DNA from 4 places in the Vibrio bathopelagicus genome. Region 3 is predicted to be linked to each of the others. Evidence: predicted binding sites of a transcription regulator. Region 3 holds the regulator's gene; each other region holds the start of a gene.

Region 1 (3,205 bases), on a different replicon from region 3:
GTGGTATTTAAGAAATCAAAAAGTATCTTTTTCAAAACAATGAAAGTTCGCCGCATCTACGACGCAGAGAATCAATCATTGCTCTACTTGTCTTACACCACTAAAGAAACAGAAGGTAGCTTCAAACACAGCCTTTCCACTGTTCCTCTATGGGGTACAAAGGCTTACGTTGATCCTGCTACGTTAACCCCTACGGAATAACGAGCTTAAATCACCTGTACAGACATTGTGCAGGTGATTCAAAATGTAATAAAAATGAAAGAAACAGAAACAAAATGTGATATCATGCGGCAAAATTTTTTCACTGTATTTTTCATATGAAGTTTCCTGGACAGCGTAAATCTAAGCACTATTTTCCAACTCACGCCCGTGATCCGTTGGTCAACCAAATTCAACAAACGCCTAAGTTGCATCGCGCGACTATTGTCGGCGTAGGTCAAACTATTGTTGATATCGAAGCCCGTGTTGACAACGCGTTCCTTGAAAAATACGAACTGAGTAAAGGTCACTCGCTTGTACTGGAAGAAAGTAAAGCAGATGCCCTGTACGAAGAGCTAGTTGAACGTGGTTTGATCACGCATCAATACCCTGGCGATACCATTGGTAACACGCTGCACAACTACTCTGTTCTTGCAGACAGCAAATCGGTTCTGCTTGGCGTTATGTCTAAGAAAATCGAAGTGGGTTCGTTTGGTTACCGCTACCTTTGTCGTACCTCTTCTCGCATGAACTTAAACCACCTACAAACTGTTGATGGTCCAATTGGTCGCTGTTACACGCTAATTACCGAAGATGGCGAACGTACGTTTGCGATCAACGAAGGACACATGAATCAACTGCTTCCTGAAAGTATTCCTGAGCAGATTTTCGAAAAAGCGTCTGCATTAGTTGTATCTTCATACCTAATGCGTGGCAAGCCTGAAGATCCAATGCCAAAAGCCGTACAAAAAGCGATTGAATATGCGAAAGCACACAATGTGCCTGTTGTACTGACTCTTGGTACTAAATACGTGATCGAAGGTAATGCTGAATGGTGGCAAGAATACCTGAAAGAGAACGTAACCATCGTCGCGATGAACGAAGACGAAGGTGAAGCATTAACCGGTGAGAAAGATCCATTACTTGCTGCAAATAAAGCGCTTGAGTGGGTTGACCTCGTTTTATGTACCGCTGGCCCTATTGGCCTGTACATGGCAGGTTACACGGACGAACTAGCGAAACGTGAAACGACACTGCCGTTGTTACCGGGTAACATCCCTGAGTTCAACAAGTTTGAATTTAGCCGCGCTATGCGTAAGCAAGATTGTGTCGACCCAGTAAAAGTGTACTCTCACATTGGTCCTTACCTAGGTGGTCCACTTGAGATTAAGAACACCAATGGCGCAGGCGACGGTGCACTTTCTGCACTGCTACATGATATGGCAGCGAACAGCTACCACCACGTGAATGTGCCAAACTCAGAGAAACACGAGCACGCTTGTCTAACGTACTCGTCACTGTCTCAAATTTGTAAGTATGCCAACCGTGTAAGCTACGAGGTATTGACTCAACACTCACCTCGCCTTTCTCGTGCACTACCGGAACGCGAAGATAGCTTAGAAGAAACATACTGGGATCGTTAATCGACCATTTTAGGTTGTCGACTGATTGAGGTTAACGCCTAGTTAGATTACCCATTTCTCGAAGGGCTGCTATATGCAGCCCTTTTTGTATTCGGTATTTATGCAAACACAATTAAAGGTAATCAAATCGAATATTTTGCTTGTTTAAGATTTGATCTCGCGCAATGACTCTTTAGATCTGTTATCTTCCAGCACATAATTCGTGTGGTTTGCCTTTACTTGGTAAATTTATACAGTATTATCGCCACGCAAACGTTTACGTACCACCTTTCGGTTCTGATATAAGGATCAAATATGCTATCTGATATTGATATTTGTCGCTCTACTCCCCTTAAAAACATCAGTGAGGTTGCTGAACAAGCAGGCCTGAATCAAGATGAACATCAACCGCTAGGACTCCATAAGTCTAAGGTTTCTTTAAGCTCCCTTGAACGCCTGTCTAGGCAACAAGATGGCAAATTGATCGTTGTAACTGCTATTACGCCTACGCCACTCGGTGAAGGTAAAACAGTCACCACAATTGGACTTGCACAAGGTCTCGCTAAAATTAACCAGTCTGCGATGGCGTGTATTCGTCAGCCTTCTATGGGGCCAGTATTTGGTGTCAAAGGTGGTGCTGCTGGCGGTGGTTATTCTCAAGTTACACCAATGGAGCAGTTAAACCTCCACCTAACTGGCGACATTCATGCGGTGACAGCGGCTCATAACCTCGCCTCTGCCGCTATTGACGCTCGTTTGTATCACGAGCTGCGTGAAGGGCTTGAAGCCTTTGAAGCGCGCTCTGGCTTAAAAGCACTAGATATAGACCCAAACAGAATCGTTTGGCGACGCGTGCTTGACCATAATGATCGTGCACTGCGCATGATCACTGTAGGTAAGAACGAGGCAGACAAAACAATCAACGGTTTTGAACGCGAAGATGGCTTTGATATCTCGGCCGCTTCAGAGCTCATGGCCATTCTTGCGCTGGCTGACGACCTTCAGGACCTGCGCAAACGTATTGGTCGTGTGGTACTCGCTTATAACCACCAAGGCATTCCATTAACCGCAGATGACTTCAACGTTGCAGGCGCAATGACTGTAACAATGAAGGATTCAATTGAACCAACATTAATGCAAACACTTGAAGGTGTTCCCACGTTGATTCACGCAGGGCCTTTCGCAAACATTGCACATGGTAACTCTTCAATTATTGCGGATAAGATTGCTCTTAAACTGAGTGATTTTGTTGTGACAGAAGGCGGTTTCGGCTCAGACATGGGTTTTGAGAAAGCGTGCAACATAAAGGTTAAAGCATCGAACAAAAAACCCGATTGCGCGGTGATCGTCGCAACACTACGTGGCCTAAAAGCCAACTCAGGCTTATACGACTTGAGAGCGGGTACAGCATTACCAGAGTCAATATTCAATGATGACCAAGACGCACTCATTGCGGGCTTTGAGAATCTAAAATGGCACATCAACAACGTTAAGCAATACCAAGTGCCTGCCGTTGTCGCCATCAACCAATTCCCACAAGACTCGATTCATGAGTTAAACACGTTGAAACAGCTGATCACCGATTTTGATCCTAATGTGACCGT
Region 2 (3,205 bases), 280 kb from region 3:
CAGTGAAGAAGTGTATTTGATTGAGTCAGACGCTTAAGTTCAGTTTGCTTAGTTAAGCCAACAGTAACACCAATAAAAAGACGGGCTCGATAGCCCGTCTTTTTATTGTTCAGATTTGAATAGCTAGTTAGTAAATCACTTTTACTTTCGAAGCGCTTTCGATGGCATCTTCGATTGCTGTCTCTGTGCTATTACGGCGAGTTAACGCCACACCAAGACGACGACGGCCATCAATGTCAGGCTTACCAAACAGACGAACTTGTGTTTGTGGTGCGTCTAGCGCTTCTGTAAGGCCTTCAAAACGGATGTTTGTCGATGTGCCTTGGCCTAAGATAACCGCAGACGCACATGGCCCGTATTGAGTAATCGACTTAATTGGCATACCTGTAAAGGCACGAACGTGCAGTGCGAATTCAGACGAATCTTGAGACATCAAAGTAACCAAACCAGTATCGTGTGGGCGAGGGGATACTTCATTGAAGATCACGTGATCGCCTTTAACGAATAGTTCAACACCGAAGATACCGTGACCACCTAGTGCGTTAACCACTTGCTCTGCCGTGTATTGAGCCGCTTTTAAAGCGTTGTCTGACATGATTTGTGGCTGCCATGATTCGCGGTAATCACCGTCTTCTTGGCGGTGGCCGATTGGTGCACAGAAATGTACACCGTCGACTGCGCGAACGGTAAGCAGTGTGATTTCGTAATCAAAATCGATGAAGCCTTCAACGATCACACGGCCCGCGCCAGTGCGGCCGCCTTCTTGTGCGTAGTCCCAAGATTTTTGGATATCTTCTTCTGTTTTGATAACGCTTTGGCCTTTGCCTGAAGAACTCATTACTGGTTTCACAACACAAGGCATACCCACGAACTCAACAGCGGCTGCGAAATCTTCAAAGGTGTCTGCAAAGCGGTAAGGAGACGTGCTCAGTTTCAACTCTTCTGCGGCTAGGCGACGAATACCTTCGCGGTTCATCGTCAGCTTGGTTGCATTTGCAGTTGGAACGACATTCAACCCTTTTGCTTCTAGCTCTACCAACTTGCTGGTGGCAATCGCTTCGATTTCCGGTACCACATAATCTGGTTTTTCTAGTTCAATAACGGCTTCTAAAGCGTCAGCGTCCAACATATCCAATACGTGACTGCGATGTGCGACTTGCATAGCTGGTGCGTCTGCATAACGGTCACAAGCAATAACTTCTAAACCTAAACGTTGGCACTCGATAGCCACTTCTTTGCCAAGTTCACCTGAACCTAATAGAAGTACACGAGTAGCATTTTCACGAGTAGCGGTACCAAACATAGAAATTCCTTCCGATCTTTTGAACGATTGATTGAAAACGGGGTGATCATACTTATTTGAATGATAAAAGCAAACGTTTGCGCAAGTTGTTGCGTTAATTACAAGCATAAAAAAAGCAGCCCCGTTAAATAGAGCTGCTTATTTAAATTTTTGTTAACTAGATGTATTTAGATTGCTAAGTAAGTCACTGGAATGTCGGGATTAATCGCTTCTAATGTAGATTGCGTATCCGCTAGGTGACTGATGCTACCATCGGCCATTTCAACCAAAGCTGCGTTTTCAATTTGTTCAAAATCGAAGCCAGCCAATTTCAGCTGAATTAGAGCCACTTGTAGAGGTGGTAGGCTAGGGTTGAACGCTGCGTTTTCAGCGTAAGCACCCGTAAAGATTTCGCCAGTTGTCAGTTGTAGTGAAACACCACTTAGGTTCTTAGTGTAAGGAGCGTGGCTGCGGTTCAATGCAGCTAAAGCGTCTACAACAACAGGGCTCGTTTCATCTGTTGTGTATTGGTGGTTCAGCTTTGTCATCAAGCCAGTTGTCACACCTAAATCAGCAGGGCCGAAAGAATCTGGCAGGTATTCTTGTAGTGACATTTCATCGCGCTGTGGAAGCTGAACTTTAAGCTCTTTTGCCGTCGTCAATTCGTTCATGAATTGGCGACAGTGACCACAAGGGCTGAAGTTGATAGTGATGTCAGAAAGGCCTTCTTCACCCTTCATCCAAGCGTGGCTGATGGCTGATTGTTCAGCATGAACTGTTTGACCTAGCTGAGCACCAGCGATCTCCAAGTTTGCACCGAAATACAAGCGACCAGATAGGCCACGTACGATGGCACCAACATAGAATTCAGAAAGAGGCGCATAAGAGTATGCCGCAGCGATTGGCAGTAAAGCTAGGCGAACTTCTTTATCAGAAAGACCGCTTGCATCCTGCAAGCTTTGCAACTGCTCTTTAGAGATAGTGGCGTCAAAGTTGTCTGCTAATACGATGTCACTCAAAAGCGCTTTCATTGATATTGGAGCACTTTCCAGCGCCAGGGTAATACGACTGTTCATGTTGAATCCTTAATTGACCTTAGGCTTTAATTTTATGCAATGCCCAGGATTTTTCTGTGATAATGATCACCATTACACTGTTGTTGTTACATTGGTTTGCATAATTAGAGTGAAGTCACAGATGAAATCGATTGCAAGGACAAAAATCATCGTTGATATCGCAAATCAACGGGTAGTTGGTACCGTTATCTCTGAATAATGGCGACGAAAAAGCCCAAACAGACGCTGAAATAACAGGGTGATGTTTGGGCTTACATGATCTTATAAAAATAATTTCAGAGTCGATTCGTTAAGAGTAGAGCCAAATCACCACTGAAAATACGCTAGGTGCAATGATTGAGGTGATAACCCCACAAAGAACCAACGCCAATGAACTGAAAGCCGCATCTTCTTGGTTCTTTTCAGCACACGTAGCGGTACCTAGAGCGTGAGATACCGTGCCCATGGTTAAACCTCTGGCGATTGGGCTCTTAATTCCAATCAGGTTATAGATAGGGTAAGCAAAGATGGCTCCGAACAGACCAACGATTAAAACCAGAATCGCTGCAATCGCTGCTTCACCGCCTAAATGGCTCGATACTTCCATTGCAATCGGTGTGGTGACCGATTTACCTAGTAGGCTAGCAATTAGGCTTAGATCTGCTTTAAAGGCGACAGCAATCAATGCTGTCGTGGTCATCGACATCACGCTGCCCAATGTACAAGCAAAGGTAATGATGCGCCAGTTAGCTCGAATTTGAGGTAACTGCTCATACAAAGGGTAAGCAAGTGCCACAACCGCAGGCTGAAGCATGTAAGTAATCCAAGTGTTGTCTGCGTAATAGGTCTCGAAAGGGACCTTGAAGAA
Region 3 (3,205 bases):
CTACGACTAATACGTGATAGCTCATCTACACCACTTTTCTTATTTAATAGTTTCAGTAACCATTCTATTCATAACTAGTAACAATTCTAGTGGTACAGCAGATAAAAGCGAGAAACATGAACCTTTTTTGATACAAGACAATCTAAAACCTTGCTATTTATCGTCCATGGCAATTCAATATAGGCATTACGACTAACGAGTCACTTTGCGTTCAGCAAATAACCTTGTTATTGAGCCTTGGTGTGCTTATGCCCAAATGACTTATCGATGCTTGGGTATATAAACATCACAAGACTAAATCAGGATCTATGAAATGAAAGATACGAAAGCATTCAACGAACAAAGAGCTGAAATATACTGGTGGCTATCAAGCTTGTTCGCTAAAGAGCTCACACAAGAAGAACTCGATCACTACCACTCTGTTGAGATTCGTTCTTTTCTGACTGGTTTAGGCGAAAACGAAACACTTAAGCCTGCGATTGATAAACTGGTAGACGCATTGAACCGTCTACAAACACGTGATGATGCCCAACTAGAACTGTCTGCTGACTTCTGCGATCTATTCTTAAAGACAGATAAACATGGTGCTCTACCTTACGCTTCAATGTACATCGGCGAAACGGGCCTGTTAAACGACAAGCCAGCTAAAGACATGGAAGACATCATGGCTAAGCACAACTTGGTGGTTAACAAAGATCTAAAAGAGCCAGCAGACCACATTGCTATCGAACTCGATTTCTTGGGTAATCTCATCATCCGTTCAAACGAAACTGAACTTGAAGAAGAATTAGAGAAATCGTTCGCTGTTCAACAGCAATTTATTGAACAACAACTTCTTACTTGGGTACCAAAGTTCAACGTTAAATGTCGTGAAATCGATTCATTCGGTTTCTATGCATCGGTTGCATCTCTTCTCGTTGCCTTCTGCAATCTGGACACTCAGTATTTAGCGGGTGAATAAGATTCGCTGATGATTAAGTAAACAAATTCAATAGAATGTGACAATTCACCCAGAAATCTGGGTGAATTTTATTGCGAGTAATTTCTAGTCAGTCTAAAATTGTGACCGCAAACGATAAAATATGAAACATTCACGAAATGCTATGCTTATTTAAGTTCAGAGCATTTCGGTGTTAAGACAAGCCGCTCAATAGCGGTTTTTTGTTTTTTAGCACTTTAATACCCCAAAGAGCCCTACAAATTTAAGCTCTTAGTTAGGTAGCTTAACGGCTACTTTATTCCGTACTTTGGGAAAGTAGCTTCTAATAGGATAAAACCATGGCCACTATAAAAGATGTCGCTCGCTTAGCAGGCGTATCAACTACCACCGTTTCTCACGTAATCAACAAAACGCGTTTTGTTGCAGAAGCGACTCAAGAGAAAGTAAACAAAGCCGTAGACGAATTAAACTACGCGCCAAGTGCTGTTGCTCGTAGCTTGAAATGCAATTCAACACGTACTATCGGCATGCTTGTGACTCAATCAACAAACCTCTTCTTCTCTGAAGTGATCGATGGTGTTGAAAGCTACTGCTACCGTCAAGGTTACACTTTGATTCTGTGTAACACGGGTGGTATCTATGAGAAGCAACGTGACTACATTCGAATGCTTGCAGAAAAGCGTGTAGATGGCATCTTGGTTATGTGTTCTGACTTAACAGAAGAACTTCGTGGCATGTTAGATCGCCATGCTGATATCCCAAAAGTTGTCATGGATTGGGGTCCTGAAACCTCTCAGGCTGATAAGATCATCGATAACTCTGAAGAAGGCGGCTATCTAGCAACCAAGTACCTGCTAGAACGTGGTCACACAAAGATTGCTTGTTTAAGTGGCCACTTAGACAAAGCAGCATGTGTAGAACGCATCGCGGGTTACAAACGCGCACTCAATGAAGCGAAGGTCGCAACCGACGAAAAGCTCATCATTGAAGGTAACTTTGAGTGTGATACCGCTGTACTTGCAGCTGATAAAATTGCTCAGATGGAAGATCGTCCTACTGCTGTATTCTGTTTTAACGACACAATGGCGCTTGGCCTAATGAGTCGTCTACAACAGCAAGGCATTCGCATTCCTGAAGATATTTCGGTTATCGGTTACGACAACATTGAACTTGCAGAATACTTCTCTCCACCATTGACGACGGTTCACCAACCTAAGCGTCGTGTTGGTAAAAATGCATTCGAAATTTTGTTGGAACGCATTAAAGATAAAGATCATGAAAAACGTGTCTTCGAAATGCACCCTGAAATTGTTGAGCGAAGCACAGTTAAAACGTTAAATTGATTGATAAATCGAGTTTAATTTCATTAAGCGCACCTTTGGGTGCGCTTTTTTTATAAGCAACTAAAATAAACCTAGTTGCATAACACCAAGATCATTAATTGAAGCAATATCACATTTTGAAATATCAGGTGTGAGCCTCATTCAACAAAAACTTTATTCTATTCAGTCAGTCACGCACAGGGCAAACCACTCGAAAGAGTGAGACGCAAAGCTTCCGGCCTAAACCACTCGTTGGTATGGTAGCGGGGTTACCGATGGCAAAATGCAGTAGTTACTAACAATTTAGTAATTTACGGCTTGTTGACAATTTAATTGCAACATTTTGCTAATCTCTCGGACCTGCTTATTTGGTGGCGTAGTTCAAATACACCGAGATAAATAACATGGATAAACCGATACTAAAGGACTCAATGAAATTATTTGAGCCCCTAGGAAAAATAAAATCACGCTCAATGTTTGGTGGATTCGGGCTTTTTGCTGATGACACTATGTTTGCTCTGGTTGTAAATGACCAGCTGCACATAAGAGCGGACAAAGACACAACAAAGCAATTCGAGCAACAAGGGTTTCAACCATACGTCTACAAAAAACGTGGTTTCCCTGTCGTCACTAAGTATTTCGCATTGCCGGAAGGCTTGTGGCAAGACCAAGAAAAGATCTTGCAGCTTGCTACGACGTCTCTGGGTTTTGCTAAAGATGAGAAAGCGGAGCAGTCTTCTGCTAAGCCAACTCGACTAAAGGACCTCCCTAACCTTCGATTGGCTACCGAGCGTATGTTGAAAAAGGCGGGGATCGATTCCGTAGAATGTTTATATGAATCTGGCTCTGTAAACGCATTTAACGCCATCAAGGAATCGCATGCATCCTCTGTCAGCATTGAGCTGCTTTGGGCGCTAGAAGGTGCGATCAATGGTACTCATTG
Region 4 (3,205 bases), 1.4 Mb from region 3:
TCTTAAAACAGAGTGGAACAAAAAGGGGCAAGCAGCAACAAAAAAGCCCCTCAAAAGAGGGGCTTGCTACAAAAATATCACTTTAAATTGGGCGTTCGCTTTTGGCTAAACCCGAGCAGATGATTGGATTAGTCGAGTTGAGGGCCAGCCGCAACCAGTGACTTACCTTCAGCGTTGTCTGTGTACTTATCAAAGTTGTTGATGAAGCGCTCCGCTAGATCTTTCGCTTTGCTTTCCCATTGTAGTGGATCAGTGTACGTATCACGTGGGTCAAGAATCGCAGGATCAACGTCGTGTAACGCTAGCGGTACTTCAAGGTTAAACATAGGGATAACCTTAGTGTCAGCCTTGTCGATAGAGCCATCTAGGATAGCGTCGATGATGCCACGAGTATCTTGGATTGAGATACGCTTGCCAGTGCCATTCCAACCTGTATTTACTAGGTAAGCTTCAGCACCAGCTGCTTCCATACGCTTCACTAGCACTTCAGCGTACTGAGTTGGGTGAAGTGTAAGGAACGCCGCACCAAATGCCGCAGAGAACGTTGGTGTTGGTTCAGTAATACCGCGCTCTGTACCTGCTAGCTTAGCTGTGAAGCCAGATAGGAAGTGGTACTTAGTTTGCTCCGGAGTCAGCTTAGATACTGGTGGTAACACACCAAATGCATCCGCAGTCAGGAAGATAACTTTTTGAGCGTGACCGGCTTTCGATACTGGCTTAACGATGTTGTCGATGTGGTGAATTGGGTAAGAAACACGAGTGTTCTCTGTTTTTGAACCGTCATCAAAATCGATAGAACCATCGCCACGAACCGTTACGTTTTCTAGCAATGCATCACGACGGATTGCATTGTAGATTTCTGGTTCCGCTTCTTTAGATAGACGAATCGTCTTCGCGTAACAACCACCTTCAAAGTTGAAGATGCCATCGTCGTCCCAACCGTGCTCATCATCACCGATTAGTTCACGCTTAGGATCCGTTGATAGGGTTGTTTTACCTGTACCTGATAGACCGAAGAATATCGCTACATCGCCTTCTTCACCGACGTTAGCACTACAGTGCATTGAAGCAATACCTTGCAGAGGAAGTAGGTAGTTCATCATTGCGAACATGCCTTTCTTCATCTCACCGCCGTACCAAGTACCACCGATGATTTGAACTCGCTCTGTTAGGTTGAAAGCAACGAAGTTTTCAGAGTTTAGACCCTGCTTTTCCCAGTTAGGGTTAGTTGTTTTAGCACCGTTCATTACCACGAAATCAGGTTCGAACGTTGCTAGCTCTTCGTCAGTTGGACGAATGAACATGTTCTTAACGAAGTGCGCTTGCCACGCTACTTCAGTGATAATACGTACACTTAAGCGCGTATCAGGGTTAGCACCACAGTAACCGTCGATGACAAACAAGCGCTTGCCAGATAGCTGAGTTGTCACAAGCTCTTTAAGCTCATCCCATACTTCAGTTGTAATCGGTTTGTTGTCATTTTTGCCTTGATCTGACCACCACATGGTATCGCGTGTAGTGTCATCTTTAACAATGTACTTATCTTTTGGTGAGCGGCCAGTAAAGATACCAGTGTCAACCGCAACAGAGCCTAGTTCCGTTACTACGCCTTTTTCGTAGCCTTCCAAACCTGGCAGTGTCTCTTCAACGAATAACTGCTCGTAGCTAGGATTACGAAGAACTTCAGTAACGCCAGTCAGTCCGTGCTTAGTTAGATCAATTTGTGCAGCCTTAGTATGTTCCATAACGGTCATAGGTGCTCCTTGTAGGATATTTTGTAGGGATTTTGTATTAATTTTTTATTGTTATCTGCTCACCATGCTAGCAACGAGACTCTGGGGAAACAGGGATACAGCTCAAAAAGTATCCATATTAATCTTGGGGTTTTAAGCGTCTCGTCACATATTGGCCTAACTAGTCTATCCTGTACGCAAACCTTTGCGCTAGGGGCGAGAACATTATTAATTGATTAAAATTAAGCGGTGATTTTATTACGAGATGTTACGGAGTTTGCGCTGTTTTGATCACAAAAAAGGCCAGCTGAGCGCTGACCTTTGTGGGGTAAATTACGTGTTTTTGGTACGCTGTAAATTAATGAACCGTATTGTCGCCTTTATCTGCTGCTTCTGCGTACAGAGCGTCAACGTCGTTCTTATCAAACGAGTAGTTTGTGCCACAGTAATCACAGTGAAGAGCCACACTTCCTTCACTGCTGATGATGTCGTAGATCTCTTCTTGAGCAACGGTAATGATAGCTGCACCGCTGCGTTGACGAGAACAACCACAGAAGAACTCAACTGGTTGAGGTGTAAATACTTGAACCTTCTCTTGGTTGTATAGACGGTACAACAAGTCATTTGCTTCTAGAGAGAACAACTCTTCATTTTTTACGGTGTCAGTTAATTGCTCTAGGTGTTCGAAGTCATCTGGAGTACCGGTACCGTCAGGCATAACCTGCAGTAACATACCAGCAGCGTGTGCTTTGCCTTCATGCTCACCCGTGCGCAGCCACAGACGAGTCTTTAGCTGTTCAGAGTTTGCGAAATAACCTTCAAGTACTTCAGCCAAAGTGTCACCTTCAAGACCAACGATACCTTGGTAACGCTCACCTTTTTTAGGGTCGATAGTGATCACTAGGTGGCCTTTACCCATCAGATCGTGCAGGCCAGCGTCGTCAGCAATGTCGCCGTCAAAGCGAGCAACACCACGAATCTTCTGATCGTTATCGCCATTAATAACAGCTAGAGATACTGGACCATCACCTTGCAGTTGCATCGTGATAGAACCTTCAAACTTTAGAGTCGCCGTTAGTAGCGTCGTTGAAACCAGTAGCTCACCCAACAGTTTTTGTACTGGCGCTGGGTATTCCTTGCTAGAAATAATCTGTTGGTACGCTTCGTCCATCTGTACCAATTCACCACGTACTGATAGGTCTTCAAATAGGTAGCGATTTAAAACATTACTTGTAGACATTGGGTCTGCCATTTGGCTATTCCTTCTAGCTTATTGAGTCTTGAACTTGATGATGTCACGACGTTGCTTTTTGTCTGGGCGACGTTCTGGTGCTGGGCTATGAGCATTAAGCTTGCGCTGTTGTGCAAACTCTTCTCTTTTTGCCAAGCTTTCGGTGGTTTCTTCATAGAGTGTTTGAGCGACTGGCGCTCCGCCACGGTGTGCGGATATTTTCTCTATGGTGACCGTCTTT

The links. Region 3 encodes PurR, which represses purine synthesis genes. Its sites were predicted from a motif close to TNANGNAAACGTTTNCNTNA; they were not measured.
Region 1: IHV80_RS20805 (formate--tetrahydrofolate ligase) is a predicted target of PurR. The motif match lies at 1,867-1,886, and genes of this name have one in related genera.
Region 2: purT (formate-dependent phosphoribosylglycinamide formyltransferase) is a predicted target of PurR. The motif match lies at 1,369-1,388, and genes of this name have one in related genera.
Region 4: pckA (phosphoenolpyruvate carboxykinase (ATP)) is a predicted target of PurR. The motif match lies at 1,927-1,946, and genes of this name have one in related genera.

What each region holds. Positions count from the first base shown of each region.
Region 1 is NZ_CP062501.1:1,015,794-1,018,998, reverse strand. Features, by position in the region: gene IHV80_RS20815 (CreA family protein) at 1-201, shown strand, start outside; gene IHV80_RS20810 (inosine/guanosine kinase) at 318-1,622, shown strand; gene IHV80_RS20805 (formate--tetrahydrofolate ligase) at 1,917-3,205, shown strand, end outside.
Region 2 is NZ_CP062500.1:2,129,143-2,132,347, reverse strand. Features, by position in the region: gene IHV80_RS09390 (thiopurine S-methyltransferase) at 1-37, shown strand, start outside; gene purT (formate-dependent phosphoribosylglycinamide formyltransferase) at 128-1,303, opposite strand; gene cdd (cytidine deaminase) at 1,471-2,358, opposite strand; gene IHV80_RS09375 (LrgB family protein) at 2,648-3,205, opposite strand, start outside.
Region 3 is NZ_CP062500.1:2,410,105-2,413,309, forward strand. Features, by position in the region: gene torR (two-component system response regulator TorR) at 1-25, opposite strand, end outside; gene torD (molecular chaperone TorD) at 314-961, shown strand; gene purR (HTH-type transcriptional repressor PurR) at 1,279-2,283, shown strand; cyclic di-GMP riboswitch class I at 2,454-2,539, shown strand; gene IHV80_RS10610 (TfoX/Sxy family DNA transformation protein) at 2,667-3,205, shown strand, end outside.
Region 4 is NZ_CP062500.1:138,952-142,156, forward strand. Features, by position in the region: gene pckA (phosphoenolpyruvate carboxykinase (ATP)) at 129-1,754, opposite strand; gene hslO (Hsp33 family molecular chaperone HslO) at 2,092-2,985, opposite strand; gene hslR (ribosome-associated heat shock protein Hsp15) at 3,004-3,205, opposite strand, start outside.